DNA from 2 places in the Nonomuraea mangrovi genome. Region 1 is predicted to be linked to the other one. Evidence: riboswitches for the same ligand, from Rfam matches in the RefSeq annotation. Region 1 holds a riboswitch; the other holds the start of a gene.
The links. A riboswitch is a leader RNA that binds a small molecule or an ion and turns the genes downstream of it on or off. The one in region 1 is predicted to bind S-adenosylmethionine.
Positions count from the first base shown of each region.

Region 2: it holds a riboswitch for S-adenosylmethionine, as region 1 does, so the genes downstream of both, thrC (threonine synthase) here and ACFSKW_RS24635 (aminotransferase class V-fold PLP-dependent enzyme) in region 1, are expected to answer to the same signal.

Region 1 is NZ_JBHUFV010000035.1:139,286-143,849, forward strand. It holds gene ACFSKW_RS24625 (cytochrome P450) at 1-1,045, opposite strand, end outside; gene ACFSKW_RS24630 (TerC family protein) at 1,045-1,779, opposite strand; SAM riboswitch class IV at 1,880-1,995, shown strand; gene ACFSKW_RS24635 (aminotransferase class V-fold PLP-dependent enzyme) at 2,043-3,299, shown strand; gene ACFSKW_RS24640 (DoxX family protein) at 3,296-3,832, opposite strand; gene ACFSKW_RS24645 (NADH-quinone oxidoreductase subunit D) at 3,924-4,564, shown strand, end outside.
Region 2 is NZ_JBHUFV010000080.1:29,758-34,321, forward strand. It holds gene ACFSKW_RS47585 (hypothetical protein) at 1-502, shown strand, start outside; gene ACFSKW_RS47590 (hypothetical protein) at 480-794, opposite strand; gene ACFSKW_RS47595 (alpha,alpha-trehalose-phosphate synthase (UDP-forming)) at 809-2,236, opposite strand; gene ACFSKW_RS47600 (RNA polymerase sigma factor) at 2,260-2,820, shown strand; SAM riboswitch class I at 2,880-3,019, shown strand; gene thrC (threonine synthase) at 3,033-4,265, shown strand; gene ACFSKW_RS47610 (MoaD/ThiS family protein) at 4,283-4,558, shown strand.

The DNA.
Region 1 (4,564 bases):
CCAGGCAGAAGTGGATGCCGGCGCCGAACGAGATGTGCGGGTTGTCCGCCCGGCCGACGTCGAGCGTGTCGGGCTCGTCGAAGACCTCGGGGTCGCGGTTGGCCGAGCCGAACAGCAGGGCCACCTCCACGCCCTTCGGGATGGCCACGCCGCCGACCTCGATGTCCTCCAGCACCCAGCGCTCGAACATCTGCAGCGGGGTGTCGTAGCGCATCAGCTCCTCGATCGCCGTGGGAAGCAGCGAGAGGTCCTCGCGCAGCCGTACCAGCTCGGAGGGGTTGCGGAACAGCGACCACCAGCCGTTGCCGGTCACGTTCACGGTCGCCTCGTGGCCCGCGTTGAGCAGCAGCACGCAGGTGCCGACCAGCTCGTCCTCGGTCAGCTCCTCGATCTGCGCGAGGGCGCTGATCAGGTCCTCGCCGGGAGCGGCCTTGCGGGCGCGGGCGAGGTCCTTCAGGTAGTCGGAGAACTCCGACGCGGCCCTGACCGCGGTGTGCTGCGCCTCCTGCGAGGGGTTCAGCTCGTACATGCCGCAGATGTCGGCCGACCACGGGCGCAGCAGGTGCCTGTCGGCGTCCGGGACGCCGAGCATCTCGGCGATGACGGTGACCGGCAGCGGCTCGGCGACCTCGGCGATCAGGTCGCCGCCGCCCTTCTCCACGAAATCGTCGACCAGGCGCTCGACGATCACGCGGACCCTGGGCCGCATCGACTCGACCATCCTCGGCGTGAGCGCCTTGGAGACCAGCCGGCGCAGGCGGGTGTGCACCGGCGGCTCGACGTCGAGCATGCCGGCGTTGACCACCCGCCAGAACGGCTCCTGGAACTCCGGCTCCGGCTCGCGCCCGAACTCCTCGTGCGTGGCGAGGTGCAGGTAGGACCTGCCCAGACGGCGATCCCTGAGCAGCGCGTTGACGTCCGCGTGCCTGGCGATCAGCCACTGTCCCGTGGGCTCGAAGAAGCTGACCGGCGCGTCGCGCCGCAGCTCGTCGTAGACCGCGTAGGGCGAAGCTACAAAATCCGGATTCCAAGGATCAAAGCGCACTACTGCATATTAGATTCGGCCTTCGCGTGCCTGCTCCTCATCCTGATGTTGAGCAGCTCGACGATCACCGAGAACGCCATCGCGAAGTAGATGTAGCCCTTCGGGATGTGCTGGTCGAAGCCCTCGGCCAGGAGCACCACCCCGATCAGCACCAGGAAAGACAGCGCCAGCATCTTGATGCTCGGGTGCCTGTCCACGAACCTGCTGATCGGCCCCGACGCGAACAGCATCACCAGCACCGCGACGATGACGGCCGCGACCATCACGCCCAGCTCGTCCACCATGCCCACCGCGGTGATGACCGAGTCGAGCGAGAACACGATGTCGAGCACCATGATCTGGAGGATGACCGACGTGAAGGAGGTCACCTTGCGGTCCTTGCCGTCCTTGTCCTTCAGCTCCATGCTCTCGCCGATCTCCAGCACGCTCTTGGCCAGCAGGAACAGGCCACCGAGGATGAGGATCAGATCGCGGCCCGAGATCCCGTGCCCGAAGACCTCGAAGAGCGGCTCCGTCAGCTTCACCACCCAGGAGAGCCCGAGGAGCAGCAGCAGACGCGAGACGAGGGCGGCGGCGAGTCCGAGGACCCTGGCCCTGTCGCGCTGCTCGGGCGGAAGCTTCCCCGCCAGGATCGAGATGAAGATGATGTTGTCTATTCCCAGGACGATCTCCAGGGCGACCAGGGTGAAGAACCCGATCCAGATCTGTGGGTCTGCCACCCAGTCCATCATCATGTGCCTCCTTGGTTCGCTGTCCCCAACCCCAACGACCCGATCGCCCCAGAAGTTCGCGGCTTGCGAAGTGGCACCCCGTGTCGGTTATAGTTCGGGCGTAGGTCATGAGTGCCAGCGCTTAGCCCCGGCTTGCTGGCCGGCAACCCTCGCGTCCGCGGCGGGGTGCCCCGGGTGAAGACCTGGTCCGCCACGAGGTGTGGCGGGCAAGCGCGGGCTCCGATGCGCCACGGCCGGGGGTCCGATGACCCCAGAAGGGCTGTGCCGTGTCCGTTGCGACGATCTTCAACCCCGTTCAGGTCAAGGTGCTGGGCGAGGACCTCGAGGTGCCGGTCAAGGGTGGCCGCCTGGTCTCCTACGCCAACCTCGACTACGCCGCCAGCGCGCCCTGTCTGGAGCCGGTCAGCGCCGCCGTCACCGCCGCGCTCCCGGCCTACTCAAGCGTCCACCGCGGCGCGGGCTACGCCTCGCAGCTGACCACCGCCCGCTACGAGCAGGCGCGCCACACCGTCCGCGCCTTCGTCGGCGCCCGCACCGACGACGCGGTCATCTTCACCCGCAACACGACCGACGCCACCAACCTGCTGGCCCGGTGCCTTCCCGAGGGCACCACGACCGTCGTCTTCGACACCGAGCACCACGCGTCCCTGCTCCCGTGGCAGCGCGTCGTGCGCCTCGCTCCCCCCGCCTTCCCCGGCGAGGCCGTACGGCAGGCCGACGAGGCGCTCGCCGCCATCGAGGGCCCCAAGCTGCTCGTCGTCACCGCCGCCTCCAACGTGACGGGCGAGCTGTGGCCGATCGCCGCCCTCGCGCACATCGCCCACAGGCACGGCGCCCGCGTCCTCGTAGACGCCGCCCAGCTCGTCCCGCACCGCAAGCTCAACCTGACGGCGCTCGACCTGGACTACGTCGCCTTCTCCGGCCACAAGCTCTACGCGCCCTTCGGCGCGGGAGTGCTGGTCGGGCGGCGTGACTGGCTGTCGGACGGCGAGCCGTACCTCAAGGGAGGCGGGGCGGTGAGGTCGGTGGGCGCCCTCGACGACGGGGCCACCGAGTGGCACGAGGACGCCGAGCCCAGGCACGAGGCGGGCACCCCGAACGTGCTGGGAGCGATCGCGCTGGCCGCCGCGTGCGACGCGCTCACCGCGACGGGGTGGACGCCGCTGGTCCGCGAGGAGGAGCGGCTGATCGCCAGGCTGCGCGAGGGACTGGGCGCCATCGAGGGGGTGCGCGAGCTGTCGCTCTGGGGGCCCGACCACCCGCGGGTCGGCATCGTGTCGTTCGTCGTCGACGGGTACACCGCCAGGCAGGTCGCCGAGGCGCTGTCCACCGAGTACGGCATCGGCGTGCGGGACGGGAAGTTCTGCGCGCACCCGTTCCTGCGCCACCTGCTCGACATAGCGGACGGCGGTTGCGAGGACGACGCCGCGTCGGCCGTCAGGGCCTCGATCGGGATCGGCACGACCGAGGAGCACGTCGACCGGCTGATCGGCGCGCTGCAGGATCTGGTCGCCCGCCGCTAGGGGCGGGTGGGCGGCGCGTCGGGCGGCAGGTCGTCGTCCCTCCGGGGCTCGTCGAAGATGTCCATGGGGGGACGTCCGTCCGCCCGCTCGCGCTCCTGCTGGTCGGTATCCCGCTGCTCGGCCCGCTTCCTGGTGTAGCGCATGAACAGCCCGTCGATGCCGAAGTGTCCCCCGCCGACCGCCATCAGCAGGACGCAGCCCGCCGCCAGCGCGCCGACCAGCTCCCAGCCGCCGCTCGTCACGAAGACGCCCTTGCTGCCGTGCACGAACACGAACGCGCCCACCATGTCGACGGCCAGCGCGAGCGCCGCCAGGCGCACCAGCAGGCCCAGGATCAGGCAGACACCACCCAGCAGCTCGGCCGCGGCGGCGAAGGTCGCCGACAGCCCCGGCATCGGGATCCCCATCTGGGTGAACATCTGCGTGACCGCGCCGAGCCCACCCTGGAACTTCTGCCAGCCGTGGGCGACGAAGATCACGCCGATCACCACCCGGCCCACCAGCACGGCCAGGTCGAAAACCGCTCGCTTCATGGGCCCTATGTCCCCGCCACCACCTGGCGAAATGCGCAAATAGACCATTCCTTGACTGGATCACTATCAGCGCCAGTGGCAGCATGACGGTATGGAAGAACGCGTGGTCGGCATCGGAGCTGGCGCCAAGGAGCTGGCCACGGAGGACATGATCCTCAACATCGGCCCCCAACACCCCTCGACGCACGGTGTTCTCCGGCTCCGCCTCACCCTCGACGGCGAGCGCATCGCCACGGCCGAGCCGATCATCGGGTACATGCACAGGGGCGCGGAGAAGCTGTTCGAGGTCCGCGACTATCGCCAGATCATCATGCTGGCCAACAGGCACGACTGGCTGTCCGGCTTCGCCAACGAGCTCGGCGTGGTGATCGCCACCGAGCGCATGCTCGGCATGGAGATCCCCGCCCGCGCGGTCTGGACCCGCACCCTGCTGGCCGAGCTGAACAGGGTGCTCTCCCACCTGATGTTCCTCGGCTCCTACCCCCTCGAACTCGGCGCCATCACGCCGATCTTCTACGCCTTCAACGAGCGCGAACGCATCCAGGGCGTCATGGAGGAGATCTCGGGCGGGCGGATGCACTACATGTTCAACCGCGTCGGCGGGCTCAAGGAGGAACTGCCCGCGGGCTGGCTCGACCGGGTCACCGCCGCCGTCGCCGCCACCCGCGCCAAGGTGCCCGACATCGAGGACCTCATCCTCGACAACGAGATCTTCCTGGCCCGCACCAGGGG
Region 2 (4,564 bases), on a different contig from region 1:
GACCGGAGCCCACACCGACACGCAGTCGCTGTCCTTCAGAGGTGCGACGATCAAGGTGCCCGCCGCGTGGAAGGTCAAGAAGTCCGGCTTCGGCTCCGTCCATGTGATCACCGGACCGTGCAGCAAGAAGGCGGTCGACTGCCAGGGGTTCTGGCTGCACGGCCCGCAAAGCATCAAGTACGCCTCGGAGGGCAACCCGTTCAGGGTCGACCAGCCCTACCACCCCAGCAGCGGCGTGATGGAGTGCACGCACGACAAGCGCTACTACTCCTCCCCGCTGCCGGAGAAGCCGACGGTCTCGGGGCTCAGGCAGGTCGGCAGCGGGCACAAGGCGTACCACAGGGAGTGGAAGATCACCTGTCACAGCCAGCAGACCTTCAAGCCGACCAAGGTGACCTACCCGCAGCGGATCTGGTACCTGCCCGCGTCGAAGATCCTGATCGTGGACGAGTGGTCGACGCCAGGGCTGGGGGCCGCGCTCAAGCGGGCCGTCTGGCGCTGAGCACCCCGCCCGCGGCCAGGCCCGCCAGCACGGGCACCATCAGGAACGCGGTGTTCGTGCCGTAGCCGTCGGCGAGGGCGCCGAGGGCGAACGGCCCACGCCCATGGCTGGCCCGGCCCACACGGGCGAGGCCGCCGAGGCCAGGTCGGGGCGGTCGCCGGAGACGGCGATCACCCCGGCCGGCGCCGGCGTCCCGCCCCTGGTGGTCGCTCAGCGCGGCCATCGCGGTGTAGAGCATGACCGAGCCGAAGCCGCCCGCGATCGCGAAGCCGGTGAGGGTGGCCGGTAACACGAGGGGTCAGCCGGTCAGAGGCTGGCAAGCTGCTCGCCGAGCCATCGCCGCGGGGGAAGGGCGGTGGCGGCCTTCTTGAGCCTCGCGCATCGCCGTATCCGCTCCTCCTCCGGCATCTCCAGTCCCGCGCGCAGTGCCTCGGCCGTCTCGCCGACGTCGTAGGGGTTGATCACGAGGGCGTCGGCGCCCAGCTCGGCCGCCGCGCCCGCCTCGCGCGAGAGCACGAGCGCGCAGCGCGGGGACAGGATCGGGCCCTCCTTGGCGACCAGGTTCATGCCATCGCGGATGGGGTTGACCAGCAGCACGTCGGCGAGGCGGTAGGCGGCGAGGGAGCGCGGGTAGTCGTCGTTGACGTTGAGGATCAGCGGATCCCAGTCCTCGGTGGCGTACTCGTCCTCGATCTCCTTGGCGCAGCGTTGCACAGCGGCGGTGTATTCGCGGTATTCGGGCAGGTCGTGGCGGGATGGGTAGGCGAAGGCGAGGTGTACCACCCGACCATGCCATTCGGGGTGGGCGGCCAGGAACTCCCTGTAGGCCAGCAGGCCGCGCACGATGTTCTTCGACAGCTCGGTACGGTCGATGCGCACGATCAGCCTGCGGTCGCCGACCTGCTCGCGCAGCGCGGCCATGTTGGACTCGACGTCGGGCTCGCAGGCACGCTTCCACAGCGAGTCGCCGTCGACGCCGAGGCCGTGCACGCCGATGCGGGTGGTGCGGCCCTCGTGGCTGACCGTCCTGTCGAAGACCTTGGCGCCCAGCAGGCTCTGGCAGCAGTCCATGAACGCGCCGGCCCACCGCTCGGTCAGGAATCCGGCGTGGTCGGCGCCGAGGATGCCTTCGAGCACCTCGCGCGCGACCTCGTCCGGCAGCAGCGAGAAGTACTCGGGAGGCGCCCACGGCGTGTGGCTGAAGTGGGCGATCCGCAGGTCGGGGCGTTCGGCGCGGAGCATCGCGGGGGTGAGCGTCAGGTGGTAGTCCTGCACCATCACCTTGGCGCCGTGGCCGGCCTCCTCGGCCAGTGCCAGCGCAAACGCGCCGTTGTAGTCGCGGTAGGACTCCCACTCCTTCGTGAACCTGGTGCCGAAATAGGGGGCGTTAGGCGTGTCGTACAGCAGGTGGTTGACGAACCAGAGGGTCGAGTTGGCCACCGCGTTGTACGCGCGGTGGAAGGTCGCAGGGGGGATGTCCAGCATGCGCAACTTGCCGGTGTCGTAGCCCGCCTGGTCGAGCCGCCCGCCAGGAGCAAGCCGTGCGGCGCTGCGGTCGCCGTCGGACAGCGCGGCGCACACCCAGAGCACGCCCTCGTCCCTGACCACTCCCGAGAGCCCGGAAACCAGGCCCCCGCCACCGCGTTTCATGGTCAGGTCGCCGTCGTCGGAAACGGTGAAGGAGACAGGGCCACGGTTGGAAGCCACAAGAACGCTGTTCACAACATCCACCATGACCCCGAACATAGGATCTCGCTATGGCCCTAGATGAGCTAACCGAGGAACTGGCCCGCTCCGCCGCGGGAGGCGATCATCGCGCGCTTGGCGAGCTCCTGAAGCGGATCGAACCCGACGTGCTGCGACACTGCGCCCGTATCCTGCCGTACCACCAGGACGCCGAGGAGGCCTGCCAGGACACCCTGCTCGCCGTGGCCCGCAACATCGGGCGTTTCGAGGGCAGGGCCAGGTTCAGCACCTGGCTGCACATCGTGACGGCCAACTGCGCGCGCACCACCTACAGGTCGCTGAAGCGCAGGGCCGCCGAGCAGACCTCGGAGGAGCTGCCCGTCCAGAAGCCCGACGTGCGCAGGGTGAGCGTCATCGCGGGGTCGAGGCTCGACCTGCTCGACGCGATGGAGGCGCTGGAGGCCGACAAGCCCGACCTGGCCCAGGCGCTGGTGCTGCGCGACATCGTCCAGCTCGACTACAACGAGGTGGCCGAGCAGCTGGGCATCCCGCTCGGCACCGCGAAGTCGCGGATCCACCAGGCGCGCAAGTACGTGCAGGCCGCGCTTGGTGATACATATCGTCTCAGCTAGCGAGACGGTTGGTCGTGTCAGGGGCACGGCCGGGTATCGTGATGCCCACAACTCCATATTGCTCATCCAGAGGGGTGGAGGGACCGGCCCTGCGAAGCCCCGGCAACCCTCCCGGACTGAACTCGTGAAGTGACGAGGCCGGCCGGGACAGGTGCCAATTCCGGTCTGTGACCAAGGCGGTCGCAGACGAAGATGAGGGAAGGCCTCGCTTCATGTCGCTTGACTTCGGTCCTGCTGTCGCTCTGTCCTGCCGCGAGTGCGGCGCGCGCTACGACCTCGGCCCCAGCTTCGCGTGTCTGGAGTGTTTCGGGCCGCTCGAGGTGGCCTACTCGTTCGGGTCCGTGTCCCGCGCCGACATCGAGGCAGGACCGGCCAACATCTGGCGTTACCGCTCGCTGCTGCCGGTGCCCGTCGACGTGGCGAGCAAGCAGAACATGAACCCCGGCTGGACGAAGCTCGTCAAGGCCGACAACCTGGGCAAGGCCCTCGGCATCCGCGACCTGCACGTGAAGGACGACTCGGGCAACCCCACCCACTCCTTCAAGGACCGCGTGGTCGCCATCGCCGTCGAGGCGGCGCGCAACTTCGGCTTCCACACCCTGTCGTGCTCGTCCACCGGCAACCTGGCCGGCGCGGTGACCGCGGCCGCCGCCCGCGCGGGACTCGACGCCTGCGTGTTCATCCCGGCCGACCTGGAGCAGGCCAAGATCGCCATGGCGCGCGTCTTCGGCGGCAAGCTGGTCGGCATCCAGGGCACCTACGACGAGGTCAACCGCTTCTGCTCGGAGCTCATCGGCGACCCGCTGGGTGACAAGTGGGGCTTCGTCAACGTCAACCTGCGGCCCTACTACGCCGAGGGTTCCAAGACGCTGGCCTACGAGATCGCCGAGCAGCTCGGCTGGCGGCTGCCGGACCAGATCATCATCCCGGTGGCCTCGGGGTCGCAGCTCACGAAGATCGACAAGGGCTTCAAGGAGCTGATCGCGCTCGGGCTGGTCGAGGACACCCCCTACAAGATCTTCGGCGCGCAGGCGCTCGGCTGCTCGCCGGTCTCCACGGCCTTCAAGGCAGGCCACGACGTGGTGCAGCCGGTCAAGCCGGACACCATCGCCAAGTCGCTGGCCATCGGCAACCCGGCCGACGGGCCGTACGTGCTCGACATCGCGCGCCGTACGGGCGGGGCGGTCGAGGACGTGACCGACGCCGAGGTGGTGTCGGCGATCAAGCTGCTGGCGTCGACGGAGGGCGTCTTCGCCGAGACCGCGGGCGGGGTGACCGTGGGCGTGCTGAAGAAGCTCGTCGACACGGGGCAGCTCGACCCCTCGCTGACCACCGTGGTCCTCAACACCGGTGACGGTCTCAAGACGCTCGACGCGATCGCGGACGACGCGACGCCCACGGCCGTGATCAGGCCGTCCCTTGACGCGTTCCGCGCGGCTGTCTGAAAGGAAAGGTAGAAGTCATGAGCGTTTCGGTGCGGATTCCCACCATCCTGCGCACGTACACGAACGGCAGCGCGGAGGTGAGCGGCGAGGGCGCCACGCTTCGCGAGGTGCTGCAGAAGCTGGACGCCGACTACCCGGGTATCGGTGCGCGAATTTTGGATGAATCGGGCAAGATTCGCCGTTTTGTCAACGTTTATGTTGGGGAAGAGGATGTCCGATTCGTGGGCGGACTCGACAGCGTCACCCCTGAAGGCGCGCAGATCTCCATCATCCCCGCCGTGGCCGGCGGCTGACCCTTT